3 regions of the Erythrobacter sp. GH1-10 genome follow, and region 3 is predicted to be linked to each of the others. Evidence: predicted binding sites of a transcription regulator. Region 3 holds the regulator's gene; each other region holds the start of a gene.

Region 1 (4,545 bases), 240 kb from region 3:
CGGTGGCCTTCACATGGGTGCCGCCGCACAGTTCGACCGAGTAGTTGCGGCCCTCGCCGCCCTTGCGCCCCATCGAGAGCACCCGGACCTCGTCTCCGTATTTTTCGCCGAACAGCGCCAGCGCGCCGGCTTCGACCGCGTCGTCGGGGCTCATCAGGCGCGTGGAAACCGGCTCGTTGGCACGGATTTCCGCGTTCACCTCGGCCTCGATCGCGGCGATGTCCTCATCGGTAAGCCCCTTGGGGTGAGAGAAGTCGAACCGCAGGCGGTCCTCCGCGACGAGCGAGCCCTTTTGCGTAACATGCCCGCCAAGCTGGTTACGCAGCGCAGCATGGACGAGGTGCGTGGCCGAATGGTTGGCGCGCACCTTGTCGCGCCGCGCATTGTCGACGGTGAGGTGGACGGTATCGCCGACCTTGATCGAACCGCTCACCACCTTGCTGTGGTGGACATGGAGCCTGCCGAGCGGCGTCGAGGTATCGGATACATCGATCTCGAGGCCATCGGGGGTCCAGATCCGGCCCGTGTCGCCTTCCTGTCCGCCGCTCTCGCCATAGAAGGGCGTCTGGTTGGTGAGGATCAGGACTTCGCTGCCCTCGCCCGCTTCGGAAACCTCCGAACCGTCGCTGATCAGCGCGACGACCACGCCCTCGCCATCGGTCGAGGTGTAGCCGGTGAACTCGGTCGCGCCCTCGCGATCGGCGATGTCGAACCACACTTCGTCGGAAGCAGCCTCGCCCGAACCCTTCCATGCAGCGCGTGCGGCAGCTTTCTGTCGCTCCATCGCCGCGTCGAAGCCCTCGCGGTCGACGCCGATGCCCCGGGCGCGCAGCGCGTCTTCGGTGAGGTCGTACGGAAAACCGTATGTGTCGTAGAGTTTGAAGGCGGTCTCGCCGTCGAGTTCGCCGCCCTCGGCCATGTCGCCTGTCGCCTCGTCGAGGAGCTTGAGCCCCTTCTCGAGAGTCTTGCGAAACTGGGTTTCCTCGCGCTCGAGCACTTCCTCGATCAGTGCCTGGCCACGGTCTAGTTCGGGATAGGCCTGGCCCATTTCCGAAACGAGGCTCGGCACCAGCCGGTGCATCAGCGGCTCGCTCGCGCCGAGCAGATGTGCGTGCCGCATTGCGCGGCGCATGATCCGCCGCAGCACATACCCACGGCCTTCGTTCGAAGGCAGCACGCCATCGGCCATGAGGAAGCTCGTCGAGCGAAGGTGATCGGCGATCACGCGATGGCTCGCCGTGTTGTCGCCCTCTGCGGCAACGCCCGTAAGCTGCTCCGACGCCGCGATGAGCGCCTTGAAGGTATCGGTGTCGTAATTGTCGTGAACGCCCTGCATCACCGCGGCAATGCGCTCGATCCCCATACCTGTGTCGATCGAGGGCTTGGGCAAATCGAGCCGCGTACCGTCCGCCTGCTGTTCGAATTGCATGAAGACGAGGTTCCATATCTCGACGAAGCGATCGCCGTCCTCGTCGGGGCTGCCCGGAGGGCCTCCGGGGATGTGATCGCCATGGTCGTAGAATATCTCGGAACACGGCCCGCATGGGCCGGTATCGCCCATCGACCAGAAGTTGTCGTTGGTCGCGATGCGAATGATGCGTTCTTCGGGAAGCCCGGAAATCTTGCGCCAGAGATCGAAGGCTTCGTCGTCGGTATGATAGACCGTAGCGGTCAACCGCGCTGGGTCGAGACCCCATTCACGGGTCAGAAGCGTCCACGCGCTCTCGATCGCCTGTTCCTTGAAATAGTCGCCGAACGAAAAGTTGCCGAGCATCTCGAAGAAGGTGTGGTGCCGCGCGGTGTAGCCGACATTATCGAGATCGTTGTGCTTTCCGCCTGCACGAACGCATTTCTGCGACGAGGTGGCGCGCGGCGCGGGCGGGATTTCGAGACCGGTAAAAGCGTTCTTGAACGGCACCATGCCCGCATTGACGAACATGAGCGTCGGATCGTTGTAAGGCACCAGCGGTGCGCTCGGCACCACGGCGTGATCGGCCTTCGCGAAGAAATCGAGAAACGACCGGCGAATATCGTTGGTAGACGTCATGCAAGCGCAGTTAGGCAATGCGTGCTCCCGCGACAAGCCACCACGTGCCCGACGAGAGACGAAGTGCCGTTGCCATCCGCGCCTTAATGCTGCTCTGCCTCATGTGCTCGAGGCGAGCACAGAAAAACCGGCGCCGCCGTAAGCCCTAGGGGTGGGCTGGCATGCGCCGGTTTTCCGGTCTTCCGGGCGCCGCGGCAAGCGCAGCTACTGCCCGCTTGAGGATCAGTCGTCGGAGTCCGCGTCCGGCCCCGTCATCATCTCCTCGGCAACCTCGTCGGTGCGGCCGCGAATGGCGGCTTCCAACCGGTCGCAAACTTCAGGATTTTCCTTCAAGTAAACCTTGGCGTTCTCGCGGCCCTGGCCGATGCGGACGCTGTCGTAGGAATACCAGCTTCCCGATTTCTCGACGATCCCGGCCTTGACCCCGAGATCGAGGATTTCGCCGATCTTCGAGATGCCCTCGCCATACATGATGTCGAATTCGACCTGCTTGAACGGCGGAGCAACCTTGTTCTTGACCACCTTCACGCGAGTCGAGTTGCCGATCACCTCGTCGCGGTCCTTGATCTGGCCGGTGCGACGGATATCAAGCCGAACCGAGGCGTAGAACTTGAGCGCATTACCGCCGGTTGTCGTTTCCGGATTGCCGTACATCACGCCGATCTTCATCCGCAGCTGGTTGATGAAAATCACCATGCATTTCGAACGGTTGATCGACCCGGTCAGCTTGCGCAGCGATTGGGACATGAGCCGCGCTTGAAGGCCGACGTGCGAATCGCCCATCTCGCCTTCGATTTCGGCGCGGGGGACAAGCGCCGCGACCGAGTCGACCACCAACACGTCGATCGCGTTGGAGCGCACGAGAGTGTCGGTAATTTCGAGTGCCTGCTCGCCCGTGTCGGGCTGCGAGACGATCAGTTCGTCTACGTCCACGCCAAGCTTTTTGGCATAGACCGGATCGAGAGCATGTTCGGCATCGACGAAAGCTGCGGTGCCTCCCGCCTTCTGCGCCTCGGCAATGACATGCAGCGCCAGCGTGGTCTTGCCCGAGCTTTCGGGGCCATAAACTTCGATTACGCGACCCTTGGGCAAGCCGCCGATCCCGAGAGCGATATCCAGCCCCAACGAACCGGTCGAAATCGATTCGACCTGCATTGCTTCCTTCTGGCCCAGCTTCATCGCCGACCCCTTGCCGAAAGCACGATCGATTTGAGCAAGCGCAGCGTCTAGCGCCTTTTGACGGTCCACGTCCTTTTCCTTCTCTACCAGCTTGAGATTAGTAGCCATCGCATGGTCTCCTTCGCTTGCCTAGATGCGATCCGGGATTATCGACCGCCCCTGCGTTGGAGGAGTGTGTATCTGATTTGTTCTACCAGAACAAGTGGGGAACGAAAATTTTCCGACAGGACCTGAGACAGGCCCTACTCCGCGTTCGCGCCGCGCACTTTCCAGGTGAATTCACGGGTTGAATTGGCCGGCACGTTCACCTCGGTGATGGTGTAGCCGTTCTTCACCCGGGTCTTGCCGCGACGGAAACGGATAGCCCAGTCGATCGCCTGACCCAGAAGCAACCGAATGGTGATCGGGTGCGGATTGGCGTTGCGAACCTCGGCTCGCATATCTTCCCATTTGCGATCCCGTTCGTCAGGCTCGGAGTCTTTGTCGTCGTAGCCGCAGCGGACATTCACCTGGCTGCTCGAAGGCAGATCGAGTTCGATCTCCTGCCCCCGCGCATAATCGCGAAGATCCGTCTCGGCCACCATCTGTGATCCGAATTCGCTCGGCTCGAAGATCGTCATCGTACCTTGCGGCAGCGAGACGCCCAGCCCCTTGTCCTCTTCATTCCTGGTCGCGAGCAACATATCGGCCTCGTAGAAATCCTCATCGGGATCGAACCAGTTGTAGGGCTCGCACATCGAAGCATAGAGCAGCCGCGCCTTCACCTCCTGGCGGTTCAGGAAGGCCACCTGTTTGAGGCCTTTGGCCGAAACCGTGACGCGCTCGGGTACGCGATAGAGCTTGAGATCGCCGAGCCGCTCTTCACCGGCTTCCATCACTGCCGGTACTTCCGAGACCATGTCCGCCATGCTTATTCGCGATCCTGTGACCGTAATCATTTGCGCCGCAGCCGATTCCATCATCGGTGCAGGAGGCGGAGGGGGCGGCCCCTGGTTGTAATTGGGCACCGGCGATCCCTGTTTGGTGCTGCCAAGCGGGTAGCAGGTCAGGCGCAGCGGAGCCGCGGTCGGCGGATCGGCGAGCTCTTCGAAATCGCTTTCGACGTTGAGCGTCCCTGCAATGACCAGCAGCTGTGCGTTCTCGAACGACTGGCCGTTGTCGTTGACCAGGCTAAGCCAGCTCAACAGGTTCATTTCGAACCACTCGCCCTTCCCCTTGTCGGTGAAGGTGGCGACGTAATCGGCCTGCCAGTCGAAGCCCCATGCGAGATAGGTCAGCGTGACTTCATAGGTTCCGCCGGTCGCATCGCGCGTGTCGAT
Region 2 (4,545 bases), 240 kb from region 3:
CTCCCGCATCGTCTCTCCATCCCAGTGGATACAGCCGCGCGGGGTCAGGATCGACCAGTGCATGTTGGCAAAGCGGCGCCTGAAGAAGCCCGCATTGGCGCGCAGGATGTGGTGATCGGGCTCGAACCAGGCGACGTAGTGCTCCTCGTCCTCGCCCGCGACTTCGCGGAAACGGACGAAGGCGTGCATCTTGTGGCTGTCGCGGCGGACCGACTTGTCGAGTTCCTCGATCCGGCGGACATCGGGATCGGCCTTGTCCTCCATCGCACGGGGATTGCGCTGGAGTCGCCAGAGCATGCGGTAGAGCAGCCCGAAGCGCTGCGAATCCGAATGGAGCGCAGCGTTGCGCGCAAGCTTCATGAAACGCCTGGAGGCGCGCACGGGGCGAGCGTCCTTGTCCGGCACGGGAAGGCGCTTTTCCCCGCGCGAGGGACCTTCCTGCGCAAACAGGTCCCCCGTTCCGCCCGGCTCGACCCAGCTCACCCGATCGGGCGGGACGTCGCACTGGATCAGCCCCCGCGCCCGCTCGCGCCAGAAGGCGAAATCGTCGGGCGCAGGCATATGGACGACGTAATGCGATCCGAGCGAGACGTTCTGCATCGCGGTCATGACGGGTCCCCCAACCCGTCACCCCTGCGTAGGCAGGGGTCCAGATGAGTTCTGCAGCGCACGCCAACATCGTTATCTGGGCCCCTGCCTGCGCAGGGGCGACGAGGAAGCAATTTCATCAGAACAGCTCCAGCTGCACCTGTTTGGGTGCGAGCAACGCGCGCAGATCGGCGCGGTCGGTGAGCGTCGTCGGTCTCCAGTCCAGCGCGACGAGGAACGGGCGGACCTTGGCGATCGACTGGGTGAGCCGCGCCACGTCGTCGAGGCGCAAGGTCCGATGCCGCCGCGCCGCGAGGATCTTGCCCACCGCAGTCGTCCCCAGCCCCGGCACGCGCAGCAATTGTTCCTTGGACGCGCGGTTGACGTCGACCGGGAAACTCTCGCGAAACTTCAGCGCCCAGGCGAGCTTGGGATCGATATCGAGCGGCAGGTTTCCGTCCGCCTCGGTCGCCTGCGCCACTTCACCGGGCGCGAAGCCATAAAACCGCATCAGCCAGTCCGACTGATACAGCCGGTGTTCGCGCATCAGCGGCGGGCGCTTCAGCGGCAGCACTGCAGAGGCATCGGGGATCGGCGAGAACGCGCTGTAATAGACGCGGCGTAAGCCGAAGCTGCCATAGAGTCTGCTCGCCTTGCCGACGATATCGGCATCGGTCGCATCGTCCGCGCCGACGATCATCTGGGTCGACTGGCCTGCCGGGGCGAAGCGCGGCGCATGGCGAAAGCGCTTGCGCTCGTCCTTCGCCTCGATGATCCGCGACTTGGTCCGCGCCAGCGCGCCTTCGATCTGGCGTTCGTCCTTGTCGGGTGCAAGCCGCGTCAGCCCCGCCGTAGTCGGCAGTTCGACATTGATCGAGACGCGGTCGGCATAGAGCCCCGCCTGGTGGATCAGTTCCGGATCGGCCTCGGGAATGGTCTTCAAGTGGATGTAGCCGCGAAAATCGTGCTCCTCGCGCAGGATACGCGCGGCCTCGACCAGCTGCTCCATCGTATGGTTCGAGCTCTTGATGATGCCCGATGAGAGGAACAGCCCTTCGATATAATTGCGCTTGTAGAAAGCGATCGTCAGGTCTGCGATCTCCTGCGGGGTAAAGCGCGCGCGGGCGACGTTCGAACTCTTGCGGTTCACGCAGTAATGGCAATCGAAGATACAGTGATTGGTCAGCAGCACCTTGAGCAGCGAGATGCAGCGACCGTCGGGTGCATAGGCGTGGCAGATGCCCATCCCCTCGGTCGAGCCGATGCCCTTGCCCCCGAGGCTGTTCTTCTTCGCCGTGCCCGACGACGCGCACGACGCATCGTATTTCGCCGCATCGGCGAGGATTTCGAGCTTCTGTTTGAGCGTTTGCTGGAGCATCGGAGACCTTGGGGAACACCTTTTTGTTCCTTATATGTTCTTACCTCCGATCCAACAAATGCAAAGTGTGCAATCGCCGGGAACCAACCCAAGAATGATACGTAATATCGCCACGGACCGGGCCCCTCTGGCGAGCAATCGTGCTCGTGATGTCGGACGTAACCATTCAAAGGTTGGGGGGCGTCGAAGCTCCCCGAACAAACATGGGAGCAGTCATGAAGAAGATTCTTACCATCACCGCGGCGGCAGGCATTTCACTCGCCGCCGTCGCTGCCTCGGCCCAGGATTGGGCGTACACAGACGGCGAAACCCCCGAAAAATGGTCGGACGCAGGACCTGAATTCGAAGGATGCGACGTCGGCAAGATGCAGTCGCCGATCGATCTCGGGTCGCCGACCGCCTATGGCAATATCAGGCTCGCGGCAGACTACGGACCGACCGACGGCACGCTGCGTCTCGGCAAGCACAAGATCCAAGTCGATGCCGGACCGGGTCAGGGCATGGTTTCCGGCGACCGCCTGTTCAGCCTGATCCAGGTTCACTTCCACACCCCGTCGGAGCACGCCATCAATGGCGAGCGTTACCCGCTCACCGCGCATTTCGTGCACGCCACGCGCGATGGCACGCTGGGCGTGCTTGGCGTGATGTTCGAGGAAGGCGATGCCAACGAAGGCTTGCAGACCATCATCGATGCCATGCCGAACGGCGATGGCTCGGCCATTTCGATCGACATGGGCGCAATGGTGCCCGACGAACTCGAAGTCTATCGCTACATGGGCTCGCTCACCACGCCGCCGTGCAGCGAGAATGTGAACTGGCACGTGGTCGAGGATTCGATCGAAGCCAGCGCGGAGCAGATTGCCGCATTCGAAGCTGCGCTGGAAATGAGCGCGCGTTCATTGCAGCCGCTGAACAACCGCCTGCTGGTCGCTCCGTCGGATTGATCTTGATATCGCAGGAGGAGCGGGGTCGGTGCCTGAAGCATCGGCCCCGTTCTTTTTGGGAGGCCTACAGGCGGCGCGTGCTCGTATCCCGCTCTTCCGCCAGCTTGATGCCCTGTTGCTGGACGAGATGATCGATGATGGCGGGATGCATTCCGCCTTCGAAGGCGATACCGGCAATCTTGCCTTCGACCCAGACCACATTGCCCAGCGGCGCGTTTACGCCGGCAACCTTCATCGTGACCCGGTCACCGACATTGGCGAAGCCCAGCGAGCCGCGAATCTTGCAGCCGCCTTCGGAAATGTCGATCAGGTCGCAATAGACCACGCGCGATTTCACGCGGCCCTTGATCATCAGGCTGAGCGAACGGCGCTCTGCGGCGCGCGGGATGCTGTGCATGTTCATGGTGAATTGCGTAGCAAGCATTCGTAAAAAAATGCTGATCAGGCGTAGAGGCCTTGCAGGTACCACTCAGGCACGCCCCCGCGCCCGTCGCCCGCGATCCCGTGACGAAAAATCCAGAACCGCCGTCCTGACGTGTCCTCGACGCGATAGTAGTCACGCAGCCGCACGGTCGATTTCTCGCGCCACCATTCGGGGGCGATCCGCTCCGGCCCCTCGACCCGCGCGACCTCGGACACATCGCCGCGCCAGCGAAACCGCTGCGGCAGGCCGTCGGGCGAAGCGTAAAGCACCGCAATCCTCTCGGGTTTATCGAGTAATTTCATTGGCCTCTGGTGGAATTCCAGCATGCTTTGCGAGCTTGGCTCGGGATCCAGCGGTGGCTGCCATTTTTGCGCCCGCTCGGGGAGGTGGCTGGCATGCGGCACCGGTCGGCGCACCGCTTGCGGGCCAAGGCGCACCGTGAGGCGATCGATGCAGGCGTTGAGCGAAGTGCCATGCCGCTCCGCCGCCTGCTCGACATCGCCCTGCGAGAGCGCAAGCGGTTCGGCCCAGCTTGCACGCAGCCGCACGGTCTCGATCCCGAACCCTGCATCGATATCGCCCAATCGCTCGGCGAACAGGCGGGTTATATGACCCGCCTCGCGGGTTGCCGCCGCGAGTTCGAGTCGGCGAACGAGCACCTCGCCATCGACCCGCCACAGCCCGAGTTCGAGCCTGCGCGCGCCCTCGCCGCGCGCTTCGAGCTCGCGCACCATGTCCTCGGCAAGGTCGTCCAGCACCTGGTCGAGCAATGCGCGGTGGCGGATCGGCTCCATCAGCCGGCGCTGCACCAGCGGGGCGTGCTGCGGGACGACCGGCAGCAGCGGCTCGGGCACCTTGCCGAGCAGCTGATCGAGCCGGACCAGCGGATTGGCCGCAGGCGATTTTCGGTTGCGGAAGCGGCGATGGATCGCATCGCGGGCAGCCGCCTCGGCGCGGTCGGCGGGACCGGTGGCAATGGCGGCGAGGTCGCCGAGCCGTTTCAGCCCGAGACGGCGCAGAACGGTCAGCACGTCCTGGTCGAGCCTCAACGCCGCGACCGGCAAGTCTGCAAGCAGGCGTATCGTGTCGCCATGCGAGGGCATGATCGCCGCAGATGGCCCGGAATGCGCCCCGAAATGCGCCAGCGCCCATGCTGCCCCCGCTGTCGGCGCTATGGCGGCGCGGGTGGCAAGCCTGCGCTTCGCAAACGC
Region 3 (4,545 bases):
CGCATCGCTATGTCGGCAGACGCACTCGAAGCGATCAAGCAGGGCAATGCGCCGAAAGGCGACGTGCTCGGTACCGCGCGGATCGCGGGAATCATGGCAGCCAAGCGCACAGGGGATCTGATCCCGCTGTGCCACCCGCTCGGCCTGGAATCGGTTACCGTCGAGTTCGTATTCGAATATGACGCTATCCGCGTCGCCGCTACCGCCTCGCTCACCGGCAAGACCGGAGTGGAAATGGAAGCGATGGTGGCGGTTTCTACCGCGCTGCTGACGATTTACGACATGGCAAAGGCGATCGATAAGGGCATGGTGATCGGCGAGGTGCGCCTGATTGAGAAGCGCGGAGGAAAGAGCGGCACCTGGAAGGCGCCCGCCTGATGCCAGCAATGCTGACGCTGGAGGAGGCGCAGGAGCGGCTTCTGGCGCTGGTTCGCAAACCGGAGATCGATGTGGTCGAAACCGCCCAGGGTCGCCCGACCCAGTATCTCGCCCGCGATCTCGTTGCCCGCCTCACCCAGCCCCCCGCGGACCTTTCGGCGATGGACGGCTATGCGATTTGCGGAAATGGGCCGTGGCGGCGCGTCGGAGAAAGCCGCGCGGGCGAGCCATTCAGCTGTGCGCTCGAACCGGGGCAATGCACCCGTATCTCGACCGGCGCGCACATGCCGCAAGGCGCGGATCGGGTATTGATCCAGGAAAACGCGTCCGTCGATGGTGACCGGGTTGCTCTAGCGGACGGCGAGGAATTGCCTCCGCCGGAGCGGCACGTGCGCAAGCAGGGGTTCGACTTCGCGGCGGGCGAAACAGTGCTGACGCAAGGCTCGGCCATGGGGCCGGGCCCCGTCGCGCTGGCGCTGTCGGCAGGGTTCGGATCGGTGCCGGTTTGGCGCACCCCTCGGGTGGCGATACTCGACAGTGGTGACGAACTGGCTCTCGACCCCGAGCAATGCGGCCCCGACCAGATACCCGCCAGTAACGGCCCGATGATCGCTGCCATGCTGCGCTCGCATGTCGGCGAGGTCAGCCGATTGGGTCCCGTGCTCGACAACCACGAAGCGCTGGCACAGGCGCTCGCCAAGGCCGACAGCTGCGATATCCTCATCACTTCGGGCGGCGCTTCGGTGGGTGACCACGACCTCGTGCAGGAGGCTCTCGCGCGCTGGGGTGCCGGCATCGATTTTTGGAAGGTCGCGATCAAGCCGGGCAAGCCGCTGATGGTGGCAACGCGCGGAAATCAAGTAATCCTCGGCCTCCCCGGCAACCCGGTATCGAGTTTCGTCACCGCTTTTCTCTTCGCTCTTCCCCTCGTCCGGGCTGCGATGGGCGATCCAGATCCTCTGCCGAAGAGCGTTCGCGTTTCTGCGGCCGAAGACCTCCCGGCAACAGGCTCCCGTCACGAATTCCTTCGCGGAATACAGGATGGAACCAGCGCGCGTCTCGCGGCCTCTCAGGATTCGAGCGCCCTGCGCGCATTGGCGGCGGCGAATTGCCTGATTGATCGGCCTGCCGGTAGCCCTGCGATCGCTACCGGGAGCCCTGTGCAGGTGTACAACCTCCACAATGGCTGAATCCTGCGGGGTTCGGGTTTGTAGCGCGCTTGACACGAATCCAAAGGTTGCCTATTCGTTCCGCATTCGTTCACCATTTCGGTGGGCGGCCAGTGTCCGGAATGCACCTAAGGAGGTGCCTCTAGGGATGCGCCTTTTCAGCACCGCGGCGACACGGCTGTCGCCGGTAAGCGGTGCGCCTTAGGGAGTGACCCATGCTGACCGCAAAGCAGCACGAATTGATCCGTTTCATCCAGAAGCGTCTGGACGAGACCGGCATTTCCCCCAGTTTCGAGGAAATGAAGGAAGCGCTCGATCTCAAGAGTAAATCGGGCGTCCACCGGCTGATTTCCGCACTCGAGGAACGCGGCTTCATCCGCAGGCTGCCGAATCGCGCCAGAGCACTCGAGGTTATTCGCCAGCCCGAAGATGCGACCCCTACCCCGCGTGCGACACAGGCCGCGAACGATGCGGTGGCTTCGGGATCCGCAGTGCTGAAGAATGCGCCCGAACCGGCCAACGACGTGATCGAGATTCCGTTGCACGGTCGAATCGCCGCAGGCGCTCCGATCGAGGCACTCGAAGGCCAGACCTCGCTCCCTGTACCCGCCGCGCTGCTGGGCCCGGGCGAGCATTATGCGCTTGAGGTGTCGGGTGACTCCATGATCGAGGCCGGGATCTTCGATGGCGACTTCGCTCTGGTACGTCGCACTGACACTGCGCGCGACGGCGAGATCGTAGTTGCATTGGTTAACGGCGAGGAAGCGACGCTCAAATATCTCCACAAGGAAGGCGGCATGGTCCGGCTCGATCCGGCCAATGCATCCTACGACCCGCAAGTCTACCGCCCGGGAGAAGTGCAGGTTCAGGGCAAACTTGCCGGCCTTCTGCGTCGCTACCACTGATTGAAATGAAGCGCGGGGTGCGGATCAGTCCCCCTCCCCGCGCCACCAACCGTGTTCGCCCTGCCGTTCGGCCACACTCGTGATGCGGCTGCCTTCGAGGTCTATCGCCAATCCCCCGGTGCGTTCCAGCAACCGCCGGTCGGCTTTGAGCCAGCGCGGTGAACACGATCGCGGCAGGAAGCGGTCGGCCACTACGATATCCGATCGTTCGCAAGCAGCCGCCAGAGCGCGTTCTTCTACGAGGTCGCGGTTGCGCGCCATCAGCAGCACCCAATCCCGGCCACCACGCTCGATCGTGAGCTGGCAGAATTCGCGGGAGCATCGTGCCTCCGGCCAGTCTTCAAGCGGTATTGGTTCGCTGGTAACGCCCGCGAGTTCGAGCAGGTTATCTCGCGAATAGGACGAGCGGCTGTCGCGCAGTGACAGGAGGCGTGCCTCACCATTCGCATCCTCGACGGTGATCCCGACATGGCGCCCTTCGCGCCCAACGAGCACGTCGGGGATCGGCGTCATCGCCAGCATCATGGCTCCGACTGCAGCGGGGAGCAGGCCCAAAGCCCTCGCCTTCCCGCTCCACAACCCGAGCCATAGTCCGCCCGAGACAAATAGCGCAATCGTCGCTGAAGTCATCTGAGGCATCAGTTTGACCGCGCCGGGCTGCTCGGCGGTCAAGTGGGCAATCGCCAGCAGCAAGTCGAGCGAATGCTGCACCAGCCACCATGCGGGCCTTCCAAGGCCCACAAGGTCGAGCGCAAGACCCAGCGCAATCAGCGGCATGGAGATAAATGTAACGAGCGGAATGGCGACCACATTCGCGAATGCGCCATACACACCCGCGCGGTGGAAGTGGTAGAGCACGATCGGCATCAACGCGATTTCGATCACCATGCCGGTGGCGAAGAGCATAATGATCCGCCGACCCGTCCGCGCGATCCAGCTTTCCTCGCGCGGCGCCAGAAACGCTTTTACCGGCGGCGACGTGTGCAACGCGACAATGGCAAGCACAGCCGCAAAGCTCATCTGAAAGCTCGGCCCGACGATGCTTTCGGGCCACAGCAACAGGACGAAGACCGCCGCGATAGCAACCATCCGCATCGAAAGCGCGTCGCGCCCCATAGCCAGCGCCACCAGCACGAGCATCGCCGCTGCACAGCTGCGCACAGTGGGTACTTCCGCTCCGGTCAGCAGTGTGTACCCGACCCCGGCGAGCGCGCCTGCTCCAGCGGCGGCGACTGGCAGGCGCACGCGCAACGCAATCGCAGGGAACAGCGCCAGCAACTTCAGCGCAACAAGATAGGCAGCGGCAATGACTGCACTGACATGAAGCCCGCTGATCGAGAGCAGGTGGGTCAATCCGGCGTCGCGCATGGCGTCTTCGTCCACCTCCGCAATCGACCCTCGGTCTCCGCTGGCAAATGCCGCCGCGATCGTGCCTGCCGATCCATCGACTCTCTCGCGAACATGCGAAGACAGGGCCCGCTGCACCGCCGCAAGCCCGCCCTCGGGTGGTGCGGGTTCGACAACCTCGACGCGGCCGATCGCACTTCCGGTGGCGGCAAGTCCCATGAACCAGGCTGCTCTTGTAAAGTCGTAGGAACCCGGCAGCATCGGGCTTGCGGGCGGCATCAGGCGCACCCTCGCACGGATCACAGCACCCTCGACCAATGGCCCGTCTGTCGCTTCGGTCTCGACAACGGTATCGCGAGGCACATTGATACGCACCTTGCGGGCTTCAGCACTTTCGGCGTCGCGAACTGCGAGCGTCAGACGAACACGGTCCTGCGCGGGCTGGTCTTCGCGCGCGAGCACGTATCCTTGCACCCGCTCGACGCTCGGTCGCGCAATCGGTTCGGCTCCCACCACTTCCGAGCGCACCCAGATGACGGCCACACCAAAAGCAAACGCGAGTCCACAGACGATCATCGCATTGCGCAGGTGTTCGCGCATTTGCACACCTCGCCAGGCTGCGAGCGCGGCCAGCGCCAACATGACACCGGCTCCGATCGCCGATGCCCACTGCCACGGGGATTTCAGCCAGAACCATGCCAATATTCCACCGGCAAAGACGACGGCGATCCAAGGCGCCCTGTCGA

What was found. The regulator LexA, encoded in region 3, represses DNA repair genes until DNA is damaged. The targets are predictions, from matches to a motif close to GTTCCNCNCTTGTTCT.
Region 1: the regulator LexA is predicted to act here: its motif matches at 3,422-3,437, upstream of recA (recombinase RecA).
Region 2: the regulator LexA is predicted to act here: its motif matches at 1,992-2,007, upstream of ACI5KX_RS09830 (putative DNA modification/repair radical SAM protein).

What each region holds. Positions count from the first base shown of each region.
Region 1 covers NZ_JBJFLP010000001.1:1,494,004-1,498,548, reverse strand. The annotation lists gene alaS (alanine--tRNA ligase) at 1-2,047, opposite strand, end outside; gene recA (recombinase RecA) at 2,270-3,334, opposite strand; gene ACI5KX_RS07380 (DUF4139 domain-containing protein) at 3,469-4,545, opposite strand, start outside.
Region 2 covers NZ_JBJFLP010000001.1:1,979,983-1,984,527, forward strand. The annotation lists gene ACI5KX_RS09825 (UdgX family uracil-DNA binding protein) at 1-609, opposite strand, end outside; gene ACI5KX_RS09830 (putative DNA modification/repair radical SAM protein) at 728-1,966, opposite strand; gene ACI5KX_RS09835 (carbonic anhydrase) at 2,182-2,910, shown strand; gene ACI5KX_RS09840 (PilZ domain-containing protein) at 2,975-3,334, opposite strand; gene ACI5KX_RS09845 (DUF6504 family protein) at 3,352-4,545, opposite strand, start outside.
Region 3 covers NZ_JBJFLP010000001.1:1,738,393-1,742,937, reverse strand. The annotation lists gene moaC (cyclic pyranopterin monophosphate synthase MoaC) at 1-378, shown strand, start outside; gene ACI5KX_RS08585 (molybdopterin molybdotransferase MoeA) at 378-1,568, shown strand; gene lexA (transcriptional repressor LexA) at 1,763-2,452, shown strand; gene ACI5KX_RS08575 (ComEC/Rec2 family competence protein) at 2,477-4,545, opposite strand, start outside.